4 regions of the Marinomonas sp. A3A genome follow, and region 4 is predicted to be linked to each of the others. Evidence: predicted binding sites of a transcription regulator. Region 4 holds the regulator's gene; each other region holds the start of a gene.
The links. The regulator sigma-54, encoded in region 4, starts transcription at its own class of promoters, with help from an activator protein. The targets are predictions, from matches to a motif close to TGGCACNNNNNTTGCTNT.
Positions count from the first base shown of each region.

Region 1 (4,728 bases), 430 kb from region 4:
ATGCTCAAGAAGATCTGACCGGAGTAAGAAGCAAACTGGATCAGCTGCGTGAAAGTAATGTCTCTCTTGAAGATAAAGTATCAAGAACACAAGTTCGTTCTCCAGTAAAAGGCATTGTAAAACAGATTCAGATTAATACGGTTGGCGGCGTTATAAAGCCAGGCATGAACTTGCTTGAAATTGTACCGTTTGAAGACTCGTTATTGATCGAGGCAAAAGTTCGACCTGAAAACATTGGTTTTATTCAGCCAAATTTGAGTGCTGTGGTGAAACTATCTGCCTATGATTTCGCCATATTTGGCGGTTTACATGGCATTGTAGAAAATATCAGCGCAGATACTATCCTTGATGAAGAAGGGAACAGTTTTTATTTGGTAAGGGTTAGGACTGATAAAAACTATTTAGGGACGGAGAAAGCTCCATTACCAGTTATTCCGGGTATGCAGGCTACAGTAGATATTATTACTGGTAAGAAAACCTTATTGGATTATTTGCTAAAGCCTATTTTGAAAGCAAAACAAAATGCGCTTCGTGAGCGGTAATTACAAAAAAGTTTTCAAGCGTAATGCATAGTTACAAATGTTAACAATACGCTCTTGTTAGCTGGTTAGAATGGTCACATCGCACTTGATAGGACGAGACTTATTTTGAAAACTTTGTGTTGGAATACAGATGATGCCGTATGGAAACATTGGAATCAAATTGTCAATGTAAGTGCTTCATTGGTTCGAGTTGAGACGTTTGATGAGGTGTACCAAGCGTTGGAAACCGCAATGTCTAGTTTCACCTACTGTTTTATTTATTTAGACGAGATATCTTTTTCTAAACAGGTAGAGGACGTCGTTGCGCTTTGCTCTGCTTTTCCTAAGCAAAAAATTATCGTATTTCCGAATCAATTGAATCAAGCAGCGGCTTTAAGACTTTTTTCTGTAGGTGTGAGTGGTCAATGTGCCCCTTATATTGGTAAAGAGCAGCTTTCTTTAGTGTTATCTGTTGTTGATTCTGGTGAAATTTGGGGCGGTAAATCCTTTATTCAGCAGCTTATTATGCAGTCTACCTTACCTGCGAAGATGATTCATAATGATGATTTGGATGACTTGTCTGAACGAGAGGTGAATGTTGCTCACAGTGTTTCAAGAGGCTTATCAAATAAGCAAATCGCTCTTGAGATGGGTATTACAGAGCGTACTGTAAAAGCCCATTTAACCTCGATTTTCAAAAAAACCAATACTAAAGACCGTTTGTCTTTAGCGCTGCTTGCACAGACTAGATATGCTGTGCATTAGTTTGGTTCTTTATGAGTGCTAGTGTGCACTTATAAAGCTCGCTTTTAATGTTTTATCTAGTTACTTCTCTCTAAAGGCTCTATTTTGAGCCTTTTTTGCGTTTAATCCTCTAGAAAAATAGTGTATCGAAATGGCGCATATCTTGCATTTTATCTGAGAATGACTTCACGTTTTTAAGAGAATGCACCATGCCTGCTCGCCCAGAAAAAGAATTAACCGTGATGCTTGTTGACAATGAGCCCGCACGAGCAGCCATTGTAGAGCAAGCCATGATTGATAGTGGTTATCGCGTAATTAGACGACTGGAAAATGCCAAGAATCTAACGGAAGCAGTTAACGAATTTCAACCAGATATGGTCATTATTGATATCGAATCCCCAGATCGAGATATGTTGGAAAACATGTCTCGACTTACCAAAGATAATCCTCGTCCTATTGTGATGTTTGCCGAAGAAGATGATTCCAGACACGTGGAAGCGGCTATTCGAGCGGGTGTCAGCGCCTATGTGGTTGATGGTGTTAACAGTGGTAGCGTTAAAGCGTTGCTGCAAGTTGCCATTGCAAGATTTCGAGAGTTTCAGGCGCTAAGGTCGGAATTAGAATCCGTAAAAAGTCAGCTTGAAGACCGTAAGCTGATAGATAAAGCAAAAGGGCTGATAATGAAACATCAACAATGTGATGAGCCTGCTGCTTATAAAGCGCTGAGGAAACTCGCGATGGATCGTAGTCAGCGAATGACAGACGTAGCTCGTAATATCATCTCTGTGATGGAACTGATGGGAGGTTCAAAATGAACCTGATGCAGCCAAATAATATTATTCAAAATAGTGAACCTGTTCGTATTGGTTTTATTCCATTGATCGATTGTGCCCCCTTTGTAATTGCCCAAGAAAAAGGCTTTTTCATTCAAGAAGGCGTGGATGTGGTGCTATCTAAAGAAGCATCTTGGGCAAGTATCCGCGATAAAGTGGCCTTTAATCTGCTTGATGGCGCTCATATGTTGGCGTCTATGCCGATTGCGGCCAGTTTGGGGGTTGGTACCATTAAGACCGCCATGCAAACGAGTTTTACCGTAAGCCATAACGGCAACGGCATCACGATTGGTAATGCCCTGTATGAAGAGTTGCAGCATTATGCTGAGTCTTCGGTTGATATTCGCACAGGTGTGGCGTTGAAAAAATTGCTCGATGCCCGAGGAGCTGACGCGGCACCATTACGTTTTGCGATGGTTTATCCTTATTCATCTCATAACTATCAGCTAAGAGATTGGCTGAGCCGCGCCGGAATTGATTCCGATAAAGATATGCAAATAGTCGTGGTTCCACCCGTGAAGATGCTCGATAGCTTAAAGCAGGGTGATATCGATGGTTATTGCGTCGGTGAGCCATGGAACAGTCTTGCTGTTGAGCAAGGTATTGGGCATATGTTGGTGACTGGTTATGAAATTTGGGGGAGTACACCAGAAAAAGTATTTGGCGTGAACTCTGTTTGGGCCGAACAGAACCAAGCCGTGTATTTGTCAATTATTCGCGCCTTAGAAAAAGCCTGTTTGTGGGTAGATGAGCCCAGCAACCAAACTGAGTTGCTGAGTATATTAAGTCATCCAGATTATCTGAATTGCACACTAGAGCAGCTAGTTTATGGTTTCAGTGCCATTAAACCAAAAGGTCAATTTGATTGGCCAATGAAGGCGTATCAGCGTTTTTCTGGTAGCGATATTAATAAACCTTTACCTAGTTACGCATTATGGATTATGGCGCAAATGCATCGTTGGCAGCAGCTGGGGGAGATTCAGTCACTGAGTAAAGTGGCAGAGCAAGTTTACCGTCAGGATCTTTATAACAAAGCTTTAGGTTTTCCTGAAGAAGGTGAAAGTAGGGATTGGTATTTGTCTGCCGAACAGGAGGAAACTTGGTTGGATGCCGTTGCGGCAGGAAAGATACGTTTGCATCCAGATGGGATTTTAGCCGGTTTTGATACATCGGCTAAATAATGTGTTTGCGTGTCTTCTTTTAGTGCACTCTGCTTGATTGTTGGGCGAATAGGTTCGTATTACGTGTTGAATAGTGTTATCTAGATAAGCACGCTACCCTAAAAAACTTATAAATCATTGAGTTAGTTATATTGGCACGCTGCGTGCTTTATAAAAATCATAGAATTATTTATAGAGACATAGAGTTTTAAAAAAATTTTGGTGAAATTAGCAACGATCGTTAATTGTCACCCACATTATTGAAAGTCCAATGTAGGGCTTTCTATGAATGGCAAAGGCGCCTGCGAACACAAATTTTGTGATTCGCATGCGCCTTTTTTGTTTTTGTACTTTTTAATCCTTTACGCGGAGCGAGACTATGAACCTAAGATTTTTGAAAGAGGTAATTCCTTTTCCGATATTCGTCAATGCCACTCAAAAAGCTAGTCTTTCTATATTGTTGGGCTCTGCACTCTTATCTGGGGCGGCGCATGCAGAACTAGGCTATGCAGAAAAAGAAGAGCTTAAATTTGGCTTTATCAAATTGACCGATATGGCGCCATTAGCTATTGCTTATGAGAAAGGCTATTTCGAAGACGAAGGTTTGTACGTCACTTTAGAAGCGCAAGCAAACTGGAAAGTTTTACTAGATCGAGTCATTGACGGTCAGTTGGACGGCGCTCACATGTTAGCGGGTCAGCCACTTGGTGCAACCATCGGATACGGTACAAAAGCACACATAGTGACGGCTTTTAGTATGGATTTGAATGGTAACGGGATTACCGTTTCAAATGATGTTTGGGATGACATGAAGAAAAACATTCCTAACGGTCCAGATGGAAAGCCTGTACATCCTATTAGCGCCAGCGCTTTAAAACCTGTGATCGATGGCTATAAAGCACAAGGCAAGCCATTCAAAATGGGCATGGTGTTTCCTGTTTCAACACATAACTACGAGCTGCGTTATTGGCTTGCTGCCGGTGGCATCCATCCGGGTTATTACGCGCCAGCGCGAGGCGATACCAGTGGTCAAATTAACGCCGATGCTTTGTTGTCTGTGACGCCACCACCACAAATGCCAGCCACCATGGAAGCAGGCACGATTTCTGGTTATTGCGTTGGCGAACCTTGGAACCAACAAGCCGTCTTTAAAGGTATTGGTGTACCAGTCATCACAGATTATGAAATCTGGAAAAATAACCCAGAGAAAGTTTTCGGTGTGAGCAGTGAGTGGGCGGAAAAATACCCAAATACTCATATTCGTGTTGTAAAAGCCATGATCCGCGCAGCGAAATGGTTAGATGAAAACAACAACGCCAATCGTCCGGAAGCGGTAAAAATACTCGCACGTAGTCAATATGTCGGTGCTGATTACGATGTGATCGCTAATAGCATGACTGGGACGTTTGAGTATGAAAAAGGTGATAAGCGTGAAATACCCGATTTCAATGTTTTCTTTCGTCACCACGC
Region 1 is NZ_CP025532.1:2,916,905-2,921,632, reverse strand. It holds gene CYL31_RS13645 (HlyD family type I secretion periplasmic adaptor subunit) at 1-542, shown strand, start outside; gene CYL31_RS13640 (helix-turn-helix domain-containing protein) at 648-1,286, shown strand; gene CYL31_RS13635 (ANTAR domain-containing response regulator) at 1,475-2,080, shown strand; gene CYL31_RS13630 (CmpA/NrtA family ABC transporter substrate-binding protein) at 2,077-3,279, shown strand; gene CYL31_RS13625 (CmpA/NrtA family ABC transporter substrate-binding protein) at 3,638-4,728, shown strand, end outside.
Region 1: a site for sigma-54 is predicted at 1,418-1,435, ahead of CYL31_RS13635 (ANTAR domain-containing response regulator). Genes of this name have one in related genera too.

Region 2 (4,728 bases), 2.0 Mb from region 4:
AAATTGCAGAGAAAGACCTTGAATTACGAGGCCCAGGTGAACTGCTCGGCACCAGACAAACTGGCCTTTGGGAATTCAAAGTAGCGGATTTACAGCGCGATAAAAACTTGCTCGATGATGTGCAAAAAGCCGCTTCTCTATTGCACAGTCGTTATCCTGATCGTGTCTCACCACTTTTATCTCGATGGTTACCTAATCACGATCAATATTTAAACGTCTAAATCCTCTTATCGTCTAAATAAAGGGAGATTTGCTTGCACATGAGCAAATTTTAATCAAAAATCCCCTAGTGATTCCACTCAATCGATTCGCAAGAAGGAACAGATATGAATGCTTTCAATCAAGCACATCTAACAATACAAGGCTGTGGCTACCGAATCGAAAATGACAGAGTCATCGTTACCATTCAACGTATCGCTAACGATAGAGTCGAAGGCAATCTCAGTGGCACACTGCAACTACAGTTATGTGCATTTCAGCAAGGCGTGGGAAACGCAGAAGCAATCGTACTCGCTTCAACCATGATTGGTGAAATGAAAGGACAACATTTTCTTTCCGATTGTCACTACGATCTACTTTTCCGACAACCACCTGCGGGCAATTGGCAACTCGTATTGCAGCTTAATGAATGGAATGGCGTGGATTACACCTTATGTGACTCAGCCTATTTCGATGCTCCTTACCAAATTGAAGCGTCTGCAGGTTACTCCGCATCGGCGATGAAAATTAAAGAACTAGAGGGCGAAAAGGCAGCATCTACGCCGAAAATAGCAACAGAGAATCCTATCGTAAAAAAGTCGAAAGAAGTAAAAAAAAACGCCACTGGTTACGCCGATGGTTATCTCGCCATTAATAAATCAAAAGTGGACAAGCTTCTAAAAGTGAAAGGCGTACCGAAAAAGGTTCTTGAAAAACTCGTGGCAGAACGCCCTTTTCGCTCAGAAAAAGCCGTACTTAATGTAAAAGGAGTGGGGCCGGTAATGCTAGGTAAAATGGTCGCAGAATTATCAAGGTAATAAGCCTGCAAAAGCAGGCCATTCAGTAATGGTTATTTTTTATGGGATGTTAACCACAGTCGTATTCTTCACTTCCTCCATCGCTACATAAGTACGAGATTCTCGAACATGTGGCAGAGTCAGTAAGGTTTCACCAAGCAAAAGACGATAAGTGTCCATGTTGGATACGCGTGCTTTCAAAAGGTATTCAAAGTCACCTGCAATCAAATGACACTCCAATATTTCTGGAATCTCAGATACTGCGGTTTTGAATTCATTAAAGCCTTCTGGAGACGTCGTCTTAAGACGAATCTCGACAAACACAAGCAATCCTGCGTCAACCTTCTTTGGGTTAACCAAAGCGCAATAACCCGTAATGTAACCATTACGTTCCAAACGGCGCACTCGCTCTAAACAAGGAGTTGCACTTAGCCCTACACGACTAGCCAACTCTACATTCGATAAACGGCCATTAATCTGCAGCTCTCGAAGAATTTTTTTGTCTAAGCGATCAAGCGGTTTTGCTGAGTTATCCATCTGATGTGGATCTCCTTACATGGCTTCAATTGATACTTAAGTCTACCATGCAGATTACAAATTATGGAAAGTGCTTTATTCAATATATTGCGTATGGGTATTCAAATTAGATACAAGAAATCACAACCAGGCACCAAAATGATGCAAAAAATTCATCCAGCACAAAATAGATCCACTTTTTCCATATTGCGCCCTATATTTGTGCAAAAGAATCAACTGAATTCGCTCGGAGAACCTTGTTTTCTCTAGCTTTAATAGAAAAATATATTCAGCTAAGTCACTTAAAACATCTCACTCTTCTCTCCCAAAAAGTGCAAAGAACGAGTATTACACGCATCTTTCCTGACATTTTATCCTTGACTACTCCTCAAAAGAGTAATTCTATAGGGGTATGTGATGATCTTTTAGAGGAATCGTCTACATATACCTAACAACAAGAATAATTAAATGTTGGCACTAACCTTGCTAAGTTTTAATGCACAGATTTTAAAATCTGAAATATAGAATCAAGCAAGATAACAACATATATAAAAACGCCTGGGAGGCTCAATATAATGAAATCGAATGTTGGTAAATTACTTTCGACCGCTGCAATCGCCGCTACAATCAGTGCTGGTGCTGCTGCGTCAACACTTGAAGATGTTAAAGCAAAAGGCTTCGTTCAATGTGGTGTCAGTACAGGTGTTCCAGGATTCTCTAATGCCGATGACAAAGGTAACTGGTCAGGTATAGACGTTGATGCTTGCCGTGCTGTTTCTTCTGCAATTTTTGGTGATGCTCAAAAAGTAAAATTCACCCCACTTTCTGCTAAAGAACGTTTCACCGCTCTACAATCTGGTGAAATCGATATTCTTGCTCGTAACACAACTTGGACTTACACACGTGATGCGTCTTTGGGTCTAGACTTCACTGCAGTTAACTTCTATGACGGTCAAGGTTTCATGGTTCGTAAAGACCTAGGCGTTAAATCCGCGTTGGACCTTGATGGTGCGACGGTTTGTACAGAACAAGGCACAACGACAGAATTGAACATGGCGGATTTCTTCCGTAAAAACAAACTATCTTATGTGCCAGTTGTTGTACAAAAAGCAGACGAAGCACTAGCAGCTTATGACTCTGGTCGTTGTGACGTATACACGACTGATAAATCAGGTCTAGCAGCTCACCGTACTAAACTAGCAGATCCATCTGCTCACGTTATTCTTCCAGAAACTATTTCTAAAGAGCCATTAGGTCCAGTTGTTCGCCACGGCGACAACCAATGGAAAGATATCGTAACTTGGGCTATGTATGTTCAAGTTAACGCTGAAGAAATGGATATCACATCTAAAAACGTTGCTAAGATCAAAAGCGAAACCAATGATCCAGGCATCAAACGTCTACTAGGTGTTGAAGGTGATATGGGTGCTCAACTAGAGCTTCCTGCCGATTGGGCTTACAACATCATCGCTAACGTAGGTAACTACGGTGAAGTGTTTGAGCGTAACGTTGGTCCATCTACTCCTGTAGATTTACCACGTGGCCTTAATGCTCTATGGACTGAAGCTGGCGGCATCATGTATGCGCCACCAGTTCGTTAATACCTAAAGCAAACAAACTGCTTGGGTATTTACCCAGCGACTAGAGAGTCGCTGGGTTTCTCCCCCCTTTCTTACACATCTGACGAGCATTTCATTGCCTGAACCAAGATGAGCGATAAAACAACTCCGAGCAATAACAGCTTTTTGAACGACGCGGGTAATCGTGCCTTAATTTTTCAAATTTTGCTGCTAGCGATGGTGGTCTTTGCGGGTTATTACTTATTTAGTAACCTTCAAGCCAACCTCGATAACCGAGGGATTTCCACTGGTTTCTCATTTTTTAATGAGCCTGCTGGTTTTCCAATTCTTATTCACCTTATTGAATACACCGAAGCTAATACTTACGGACGAGCGTTTGTTGTTGCTTTAATCAACACCTTCGTAATCTCTCTATTAGGTATAATATTAGCCACCATTATTGGTGTAATAATGGGCCTAGCCCGTTTATCAAAAAACTGGTTAGTGGCACGTTTAGCAACTGTCTATATTGAGACATTGCGTAACATTCCATTATTGTTGCAGATGTTCTTCTGGTATTTTGCCGTGCTTGCAGCACTACCAGCACCACGTGATAGTTATGAATTTGCTGACTTCCTACTAAACAAACGTGGTATCTATTCGCCTAATCCAATGATCCAAGATGGTTTTGGGTTGGTGATATTCGGTTTCATTCTGTCGATAGTCGCTTCTATTGGCTTAATTATGTGGGCTAAAAAGCGCCAAACTAAAACAGGATTATGGTTTCCAGCTTATTGGTCTTCTTTGGGTCTGATTGTTGGTATTACCTTCATTTTCCTTGCTATTGCAGGATTCCCAATAGAGTTTGATCTACCACAAAAAAGTCGCTTTAACGTAACAGGCGGCATGGTACTTCCACCTGAATTTGTTGCGGTATTAGTTGCTTTATCCACTTACACTGGCGCTTTTATTGCCGAGATCGTTCGTGCTGGTATTTTGTCCGTAAACTGGGGGCAAACCGAGGCTGCTCGCTCTTTAGGCTTACGTGATAGCATGACACAGCGTCTAATTGTCTTGCCTCAAGCGTTGCGCGTTATTATTCCGCCACTCACCAGCCAATACCTTAACTTAGCGAAAAACTCTTCTTTAGGGGCTGCTATTGCATATCCTGAATTGGTAGCTGTCGTGATGGGTACAACGCTGAACCAAACTGGTCAAGCAATTGAAACCATTGGCCTTTGTATGTTGGTTTACGGTTCATTGAGTCTATCGATTTCGGTATTCATGAACTGGTACAACAATAAAATGTCATTAATTGAGCGCTAGGAGGCAGATCATGGCTATTATCTTTAAACCATCACCAAGCCTCCCACCACCGGTTACATCGGTTGGTGCTGTGGCATGGGTACGTCAGAATTTATTTTCGTCCCCGCTTAATATTTTTCTAACATTATTTAGCATTTATATACTGTATTTACTGCTTCCACCCGTTATTGAGTGGGCGTTAATTAACGCTACTTGGGAAGGTTCCTCTAAAGCGGCCTGTACTGCTGGCGGTGCTTGCTGGGCTTTTATCGGAGTGTATTTTGATCAGTTCATGTACGGTTTGTATCCAGAAGCAGAAACATGGCGTATTAATTTAGCCGTGATTCTATTAG
Region 2 is NZ_CP025532.1:31,870-36,597, forward strand. It holds gene recG (ATP-dependent DNA helicase RecG) at 1-221, shown strand, start outside; gene CYL31_RS00140 (helix-hairpin-helix domain-containing protein) at 327-1,016, shown strand; gene lrp (leucine-responsive transcriptional regulator Lrp) at 1,056-1,532, opposite strand; gene CYL31_RS00150 (amino acid ABC transporter substrate-binding protein) at 2,087-3,112, shown strand; gene CYL31_RS00155 (amino acid ABC transporter permease) at 3,221-4,396, shown strand; gene CYL31_RS00160 (amino acid ABC transporter permease) at 4,407-4,728, shown strand, end outside.
Region 2: a site for sigma-54 is predicted at 1,984-2,001, ahead of CYL31_RS00150 (amino acid ABC transporter substrate-binding protein). Genes of this name have one in related genera too.

Region 3 (4,728 bases), 1.7 Mb from region 4:
TGGCATGTCACCTATTTCATCTAGGAAAAGTGTACCGCCGTTAGCTTGTTCAAAGCGGCCACGACGTTGAGTATTGGCTCCCGTAAATGCGCCTTTTTCATGACCAAATAACTCAGACTCGATTAAGTCGTGTGGAATGGCTGCCATGTTTAAAGCGATAAAAGGATTGGCAGCTCTAGGGCTGTGGGTATGTAGTGCTTGTGCAACTAGTTCCTTACCTGTTCCAGATTCGCCGTTAATTAAAACGGTAATATTTGAATTTGCAAGACGGCCAATAGCTCGGAAAACTTCCTGCATAGCTGGCGCTTCGCCAATGATTTCTTTATCAACTTGTGGCTCTTCTTCTGCCACTTCCATGTTATCAGTGCTAGGTCTGGCGTTACGGTGATGCAGCATGGCACGCTTAACAAGACTAACTGCTTCTTCTACGTCGAAAGGTTTAGGTAAATATTCAAAAGCACCACCTTGGTAAGAAGCAACAGCGCTCTCAAGATCTGAGTGCGCTGTCATAATAATAACAGGTAAATAAGGGTGATCTTTTTGCAATTTTTCGAGCAGTTTTAAGCCATCCATGCCTGGCATGCGTATGTCGCTGATAATGGCACTTGGTTGCTCTTTATCAATCATGTTGACTAGATTTTCTGCGGAATCAAATAAACGACATTGGATTCCCTCTTGCTCTAATGTCTTCTCTAATACCCAGCGAATAGAACGATCGTCGTCAACAATCCATACGGTTTCTTCTGGTGTCATGAGTGTTTCTCCTGGTCTTGGACTGTCGTCTCAATGGGAATTAATATATTAAATTCGGTCATTTTCGGGTAACTGTTGCATTCAACAATGCCATGGTGCTGATGAATAACGGATTGTGCGATGGACAGTCCTAAGCCTGTTCCATCGGCTCGTCCGCTGACCATGGGGTAAAAGAGGGTTTTGAGAATGGCTTCTGGTATACCTGGTCCATTATCAATAATACTGATTTTACACACTAAGCGATGGCGTTTAGAGCCAATAGTGAATTGACGCAATGTTCGGGTCACCATGTGAATCGTTTTATGGTGATTATCTTCATCATCCATTAGGGCTTGCATGGCGTTTCTGGTGATATTCAGCAACGCCTGTATTAACTGAGATTCGTCACCAATCAGATCTGGAATACTTGGATCGTAATCACGAATCAGTTCAATTTGATTCTCTGTTTCAACGGAAATAAGCTGTCTAACACGCTCAATTACTTTATGGATATTGAGTGATTTGTTTTTAGGCAGTTGCCTCGGCCCTAACAAACGATCGACAAGGTCACGTAAACGATCCGATTCTTCAATGATTACTTGTGTGTAGTCGTTTAGGGCTTCGTCAGTGAAGGCGCGACTAATCAATTGTGCCGCGCCACGAATTCCACCCAATGGGTTTTTAATTTCATGTGCTAAGCCGCGAACCAGCTCTTTGCTGCTTTCATGATTCGCTATGATTTCATCTTCTTGTGAGATGCGTTTCATTCTGTCGCGTGGGTACAGTTCTATAATGAGACTTTCGGTATCGCTTGATGTCCCCATTATTGGTGTGACGGTATAGTCACAAAAGAGTTTTTTGCTGTTGCTACATTCAATTTCAGCCTCACGTTTAGTAAACGGGTGGCCAGATTCTATTGCTGCATACAGAGCTTGAATACTTTCTTCGTTTTCGCGAAAAGCGGCGCCAATATCATTGCCATAAATTCGGCGTCGGCTCACCGCCAGCAACATTTCGGCTGCAGGATTTAGATACTCGATCTCAAGCTTGTCGTTCAGTTGAACAACCGCAGTAGATAAATGGTCTATTAATAAGCTATACACAGACAGTGCCTCTCTATTGACTCCTGCTTTTATGGTTTCCTTGAAAAATAGTTGCAAAAAGCGAACCAACATTGGGCAGTCCGAGATAGCTTATTTATTAAGGCCTTTGTATTAACTATAAAAGTTTAATGCACAATTATAGTGCATGTAGGTGTTCGTGTTTATTTTTGTGCAAAATAAATCAACGGATAAAAAAAGATTGGTAAGAAAAGTGTTTAAATAATCGTAAAAAAAAAGCCCCGAACTAGGTCGAGGCTTTCGTGTTTTACTTAGCGGTCTAAAATATTAAGCGCTGTAGTAAAGTTCGAACTCAAGTGGGTGAGTCGTCATAGATACGCGACGAGCTTCGCCAGTTTTAAGTTCGATGTAAGCATCGATCATGTCATCAGAGAATACGCCGCCTTGAGTCAAGAACGCGCGATCTTCGTCTAGGCACTTAAGCGCTTCTTCTAGGCTGCTAGCAACCTGTGGAATGGCATGAGCTTCTTCAGCTGGAAGGTCGTACAAATCTTTGTCTGCAGCATCTCCAGGGTGAATCTTGTTTTTGATGCCGTCGATACCAGCCATCAACATAGCTGCGAATGCTAGGTATGGGTTAGCGGTTGGATCAGGGAAACGAGCTTCAATACGTTTGCCTTTAGGGCTTGCAACGTATGGGATACGGATAGAAGCAGAGCGGTTACGCGCAGAGTATGCAAGCATTACTGGAGCTTCGAAATGAGGAACAAGACGCTTGTAAGAGTTAGTTGAAGCATTAGTGAATGCGTTCAATGCTTTAGCGTGCTTGATGATACCACCGATGTAGTAAAGCGCCATTTCAGATAGGCCAGCGTATTGATCGCCAGCGAATTGGTTTTCGCCGTTTTTCCAGAAAGACTGGTGAACGTGCATACCAGAACCGTTGTCACCAACGATTGGTTTAGGCATGAAAGTCGCAGTTTTGCCGTAAGCGTGAGCTACGTTGTGTACGCAGTACTTAAGAATTTGAACTTCGTCTGCTTTTTTAACTAGCGTGTTAAATTTAACACCGATTTCGTTTTGACCAGCAGTTGCTACTTCGTGGTGATGCACTTCAATAACAAGGCCCATACTCTCCATAGCGTTACACATAGCGCCACGAAGATCGTGATGAGAGTCAACTGGTGGTACTGGGAAATAGCCGCCTTTTACGAAAGGACGGTGGCCCATGTTGCCGCCTTCAAATTTCTTGTTAGAAGACCAAGCAGCTTCTTCAGAGTTGATTTCTACAGAACAACCTGACATGTCTGTTTTCCATTTAACATCGTCAAAGATGAAAAATTCAGGCTCTGGACCAAAGAAAGCTGTGTCGCCAAGACCTGTCGACTTAAGGAACTCTTCTGCGCGAAGGGCAACAGAGCGAGGGTCGCGGTCATAACCTTGCATAGTAGAAGGTTCGATGATGTTACAACGAACGATAACAGTTGATTCTTCAGTGAAAGGATCGATAACGGCAGTATCATCTTGAGGAGACATGATCATGTCAGATTCGTTAATGCCTTTCCAGCCAGAGATAGATGAACCATCAAACATCTGGCCGTTTTCAAAAAACTCTTCATCTACCGTAATAGCTGGAATAGTTACGTGTTGCTCTTTACCTTTAAAGTCGGTAAAGCGAAGGTCAACCCACTTCGCGTCATGCTCAGCAATCAAGGCAAGGGTCTTGTTTGACATAGTTGTTCTCCAGTCGTAGTTAAAGCGAAATTATTTTTCGTTGTAAAAGGTGCTTTAATATTTAATACAAAGCGCCATTTGTCGAGTTATTTATCAAACAGATAGTAAGCATAACTTGTGCCAGAATTTTGTGCGGACTAACAATTCCTTATATTACAATAAGATAAGTGCTTTTTATTTTGTGGTGCACTTAATCGTAGCTAAATCCAGCCTTTAAAAAAGCTAATATGCACCATATTTGATCATCATTTTTGCTTTTTGTTCTATGTTGGTGCGCATTTAGCGTTTTCGTATCTACTGGCTTTTCTTTATACTATGCGCCTTTCCAATATCCGGTATAAATCGCACCCTCTATGAAATTTATTGTTAAGTTCTTTGCAGAAATTACTATTAAAAGTCGTCCAGTTAGAAAGGCTTTTATTAAACAGCTTCGACATAATGTTAAGTTGGTTCTTAAAAAACATGATGCCGATGTTGTTGTTTCTGGCAATTGGGATTTTATTGAAGTGTTTTCCGATAGGGATGAATTACGAGAAGACTTTATACAGGCTTTATCTAATATTGCCGGCATTGCCCATTTTCAGTTCGTCCGCGAATTTCCATTAGTAGATCTGGATGACATTGTAGAACAAGCCATCCTTTCTTATGGCGATGTTATTAAAGATGCGGTGTTTGCCGTTCGTGTCAAACGTGTTGGTCATCATGACTTCACATCAGTTGATGCAGAAAGACATATTGGCGGATGCTTAAAAGCGCGTTGTGGTGCCTTGGCTGTTCGCTTAAAAAATCCTGAAGTATTAGTGCCTATCGATATTCGTGATAATCGAGTGTGGATGATTGAACAACGTGTTGAGGGCCTTGGTGGTTATCCGCTTGGGTCGCAAGATTCAGTGTTGTCGTTAATGTCTGGTGGATACGATTCTACCGTGAGTTCCTTTCTGACCATGAGTCGAGGATTGAAGACACACTTTTGCTTCTTTAACCTTGGCGGTGATGCCCATGAGATTGGGGTAAAGCAAGTCTCTAACTTCATTTGGGAAAAATACGGTTCAGCGCTTAATGTTAAATTTATTACTGTGCCTTTCGAGGCGGTTGTTGGTGAAATTTTAACTAAAGTCGATAACGCTGAGATGGGCGTGATCCTAAAACGTATGATGTTGCGAGCAGCCTCTCAGTTAATGTCAGAAGTCGGAGCAAAAGC
Region 3 is NZ_CP025532.1:782,815-787,542, forward strand. It holds gene ntrC (nitrogen regulation protein NR(I)) at 1-753, opposite strand, end outside; gene glnL (nitrogen regulation protein NR(II)) at 750-1,835, opposite strand; gene glnA (glutamate--ammonia ligase) at 2,121-3,527, opposite strand; gene thiI (tRNA uracil 4-sulfurtransferase ThiI) at 3,881-4,728, shown strand, end outside.
Region 3: a site for sigma-54 is predicted at 1,886-1,903, ahead of glnL (nitrogen regulation protein NR(II)). Genes of this name have one in related genera too.

Region 4 (4,728 bases):
CAATTCAGCAGCCTAGAAGCCACAGGAAAGCCTGCGAAATTTAGCCAGCAAATAGATTGGAGCGGCAACATTGTTATTAGCAAAGGTAACGAAATACATTACCTAACAAGCGAATCAAAACTAGAAATCATCGGCGACGGCTATTTAAGTAGAATGCAAAATTCCATCACTGCAGACTACATCCTTTATATGGTCGATGACGGCACTTTCAGTGCTGAGAAAAAAGATTCAGGGCGCGTTTCAATGACTTTACAGCCACAAGCGCCAAAAGATAAACAAGCACCTGAGACCAAAAAATAGATGGCTATACTAGAGGCAAAACACCTTGCAAAGAGTTACAAAAAACGCCAAGTCGTAAAGGATGTATCTATTTCCGTTGAGTCAGGCCAAGCCGTTGGCCTACTCGGCCCTAATGGCGCGGGCAAGACAACCTGCTTTTATATGATAGTTGGCATGGTAGCAAACGATGCTGGCGGCATATTTATTGACGGCCAAGATATTACTCATGACGCGATGCACACACGTGCTCAAAAAGGCGTTGGCTACCTTCCTCAAGAGGCATCTATTTTTAGAAAAATGTCTGTAGAGGATAATATTCTAGCCATCTTAGAAACACGCAAAAAACTAACAAAAGCGCAACAACAAGAAAGACTAGAAGAGCTCTTAGAAGAGTTCCATATCACTCATATTCGCACCAACCTAGGAATGGCCTTATCAGGAGGAGAAAGACGCCGGGTCGAAATAGCGAGAGCTGTTGCCATGAACCCAAAATTCATCTTACTTGATGAACCATTTGCTGGCGTAGACCCTATTTCCGTTGGTGATATAAAGCACATTATCAAACACCTCCAAGAGAGTGGAATCGGCGTCCTAATTACCGATCACAACGTCAGAGAGACACTAGACATCTGCGATAAAGCTTACATTGTTGGTAATGGCTACATCATTGCATCTGGCGATGCCAGTACCGTCATCAACAATGAACAAGTAAAAAAGGTCTATTTAGGCGACGACTTCCGCCTGTAACCCCTTATCATTGCTGTAGAAAGGGAGTAGTATGCACAACTCGTTCCAATTCATTCAATTAGAAGAAAGAGTTGCTCTATGAAGCAGTCTTTACAATTAAAGCTCGGTCAGCAGCTGACCATGACGCCACAACTGCAACAGGCTATCCGCTTGCTGCAGCTTTCTACGTTGGATTTAAAACAAGAAATTCACGAATTCCTTGAGTCTAATCCACTACTTGAGCTCGACGACGACGAACAAATTCATAGCGACATCCCTGCCAGTATAGAATCAAAAAGTGCTGCAGATACAACAGTCGACAACAATAGCGAAGAAGCACGCGTAGAGTCCGAGTGGACAGAAAGTATCCCAGAAGAACTGTCCATCGACAGTAACTGGGATGACACCTACCAAAGCTCTGCGGCCGTCAGTGATCACAACAGCTACGAAGGCGATAGCGACTTCGAAAGCCGAAATGCACCAGCAGAAAGCATACAAGACCATTTAATATGGCAATTAAATTTAACTCACATGTCAGATCGCGACATCGAAATCGCTTACGCCATCATTGAATGCGTCCAACCCGATGGCTACTTAAGCATTTCCCCCGATGACATTTGTGAGTCCCTTTGTACAGAACTAGAAGAGCTTGAGTTAGACGAAGTCATTGCTGTACAACACAGACTACAACGCTTTGACCCTGTTGGCGTATGCTCGATCGACCTACGCGACTGCCTTCTTGTGCAACTGGAAGCTTTCCAGAGCCACCCTCTATACAAGAGCACACACAATCTTATTGATCATTACCTACCCTTGTTAGGTAACCGAGATTTTGCTCAGTTAAGCCGCAAAACAAAATTAAAAGACGAAGCACTAAAAGAAGTCGTCAATTTGATCCAACAGCTTAACCCACGCCCTGGCTCAGTGATCGACGCAGATGACACCGACTACGTTATTCCAGACGTCACCGTAAAAAAACGCCATGACGTATGGCAAGTTGAACTAAATAACGACGCGTTGCCGCCCATCAAAATCAATGAGACTTACTCAGCGATGGCTAGCACAGCAACAACCGCCGAAGATGCCACCTACATCAAAACCTCTCTTCAAGAAGCAAAATGGTTCATGAAGAGCTTGCAGAGCCGCAACGAAACATTATTAAAAGTGGCCAGCTGCATAGTAAGTCGACAAATTGATTTCTTCGAACTTGGCGAAGAAGCCATGAAACCCATGGTTCTTCACGATGTTGCAGAAGAAGTTGGCATGCATGAATCAACTATATCTAGGGTAACAACCCAGAAATACATGCACACACCTAAAGGTATTTTTGAGCTAAAGTACTTCTTCTCCAGCCATGTCAACACAGCCTCTGGCGGAGAATGTTCTTCTACAGCAATACGAGCTATGATTAAAAAGCTTGTATCAGATGAACCAGCAAAAAAACCACTAAGTGACAACAAGCTAGCTGCTATTTTAGCAGACCAAGGCATACAGGTTGCTCGACGTACTGTTGCCAAATATCGAGAGGCGATGAACATCCCTCCTTCCAATGAACGAAAACGACTGATCTAAACGGAAACCATTTTATCATGTCCTTGAAATCATTATTAAAAGCGGAACTCGTTCTCGCAAAACAAGATATTGTTAGTAAGAAACGCGTCCTTGAAAGCATTGCGGAAGTCGCTTCAAATCGACTACATTGCGACAACGAAGCCATCTATGACGCATTACTTGGTCGAGAGAAACTAGGCAGCACAGGCATTGGCAACGGCATCGCTATTCCACATTGCCGTCTAGAGTCTGCAAACCACACCGCTATCGTTGTTATGTCTCTACAAACGCCTATTGATTTCGACTCCATCGACAAAAGAGCGGTTGACCTAATATTTGCTCTAATTGTTCCACCTCATGAGTGCGATCAACACCTTGCAACTTTAGCCCAAATCGCCGAGCTTGCTCAGTCTCCAGAAGCATTGGACAAGCTGCGTACAGCACAAACCAATGAAGAACTATTCAATATTTTTGACTCATTAATATAGGGAAACAGCATGCAGGAAGAGTCCGTCACAATTATAAACAAACTTGGCTTGCATGCTCGCGCTGCCGGCAAACTAGTTGAAACAACCACTCGCTTCTCTTGCGACATCACCATAGAAAAAGACAGCCGCAATGTTGACGGCAAAAGCATTATGGCAATGATGATGCTGGCTGCTGGAAAAGGCACAGAAATTCGTGTCAAAACCAATGGTGAAGACGAAAAAGACGCAATAAAGGCGGTGATAGAATTAATCAACAATCGCTTTGGTGAAGACGAGTAAAACCTTCTATGTCAGAGCAAAACACGCTTAATCACCTTCAAACGGTTACTGAATCGCTTGAATCCGGTGCCACCATGCAAATCCGTTATCTACTTAACGGGGCTTTGCCTGCACAAGATGTTGCTCGTCTATTAGAGTCCTCCCCTCCCAAAGAGCGTAAGCTTCTTTGGGAGTTAATCGAAGCAAAAAACGAAGGTGAAGTACTTCAATATCTAAGCGAAGATATTGGTGTACAGTTCATGAAAAACATGGATACAGAGCGACTCATCGCCGTATCCGAACACTTTGAAAGCGATGACCTTGCCGACTTACTTCAACACCTACCAGAAAAGGTCGTAAAAGAAGTTCTTGCGTCAATGTCCTCGCAAGACAGAACAAGAGTTGAAGCACTATTAAGCTACTCGGAAGATTCCGCCGGCGGCTTGATGAACACGGACACCATCACCATACGTCCAAACATCACCGTCGATCTGGTTTTCCGCTATCTACGCAGACACTCAACCCTGCCAGACATGACTGATAACCTACTTGTTGTTAGCCGATCAGATCGCTTATTAGGCACTCTCCCCCTCACCAAACTATTGGTATCTGATGTTAGCGCAACCGTGCGCGACATCATGGAAACAGAATTCACGGTCATTGATGCAGAGACACCAGCCAGCGAAGTAGCACAGCTTTTCGAAAAAATGGACTTGGTTTCTGCACCTGTTATTGACAGCAAAACCAAAAAGCTACTTGGCCGCATCACCATCGATGACGTTGTAGATGTTATCCGAGATGAAGCCGAACACTCCATGTTAAGCATGGCAGGTCTTGATGATGATGAAGACACCTTCGCACCCATCATAAAAACCACTAAGCGACGCGCAGTGTGGCTTGGCATAAACCTAATAACGGCTTTTACCGCATCCTACGTCATAGGTTTATTCCAAGAGACGCTAGACCAAGTTGTTGCATTAGCTATACTCATGCCAATCGTTGCTAGCATGGGCGGTATAGCTGGCTCTCAAGTACTCACACTGGTTATTCGCGGTATCGCACTCAATCAGATAGGCTCCACCAATACTCGCTGGTTACTCAACAGAGAGCTCATCGTTGGACTCATAAATGGCCTTCTTTGGGCAACGGTTATCGCCGCCCTCACCGCACTTTGGTTTGACAACATCAAGATTGCCTATATCATTGCGGGCGCCATCATAATAAATCTGCTATTTGCTGCAGCCACTGGCACACTTCTGCCGATTTTGCTAAAAAAAATCGGTATCGACCCTGCCTTAGCTGGCAGCGTAATTTTGACTACCGTGACCGACGTGGTTGGATTTTTATCCTTCCTTGGTCTCGCTACTATTTTTCTAATATAGGTTCCCATGACAGACTTTGATCAATTTGAAAACAACGAAGAAGA
Region 4 is NZ_CP025532.1:2,482,252-2,486,979, forward strand. It holds gene lptA (lipopolysaccharide transport periplasmic protein LptA) at 1-300, shown strand, start outside; gene lptB (LPS export ABC transporter ATP-binding protein) at 301-1,026, shown strand; gene CYL31_RS11585 (RNA polymerase factor sigma-54) at 1,105-2,577, shown strand; gene ptsN (PTS IIA-like nitrogen regulatory protein PtsN) at 2,595-3,044, shown strand; gene CYL31_RS11595 (HPr family phosphocarrier protein) at 3,054-3,323, shown strand; gene mgtE (magnesium transporter) at 3,332-4,684, shown strand; gene yjgA (ribosome biogenesis factor YjgA) at 4,691-4,728, shown strand, end outside.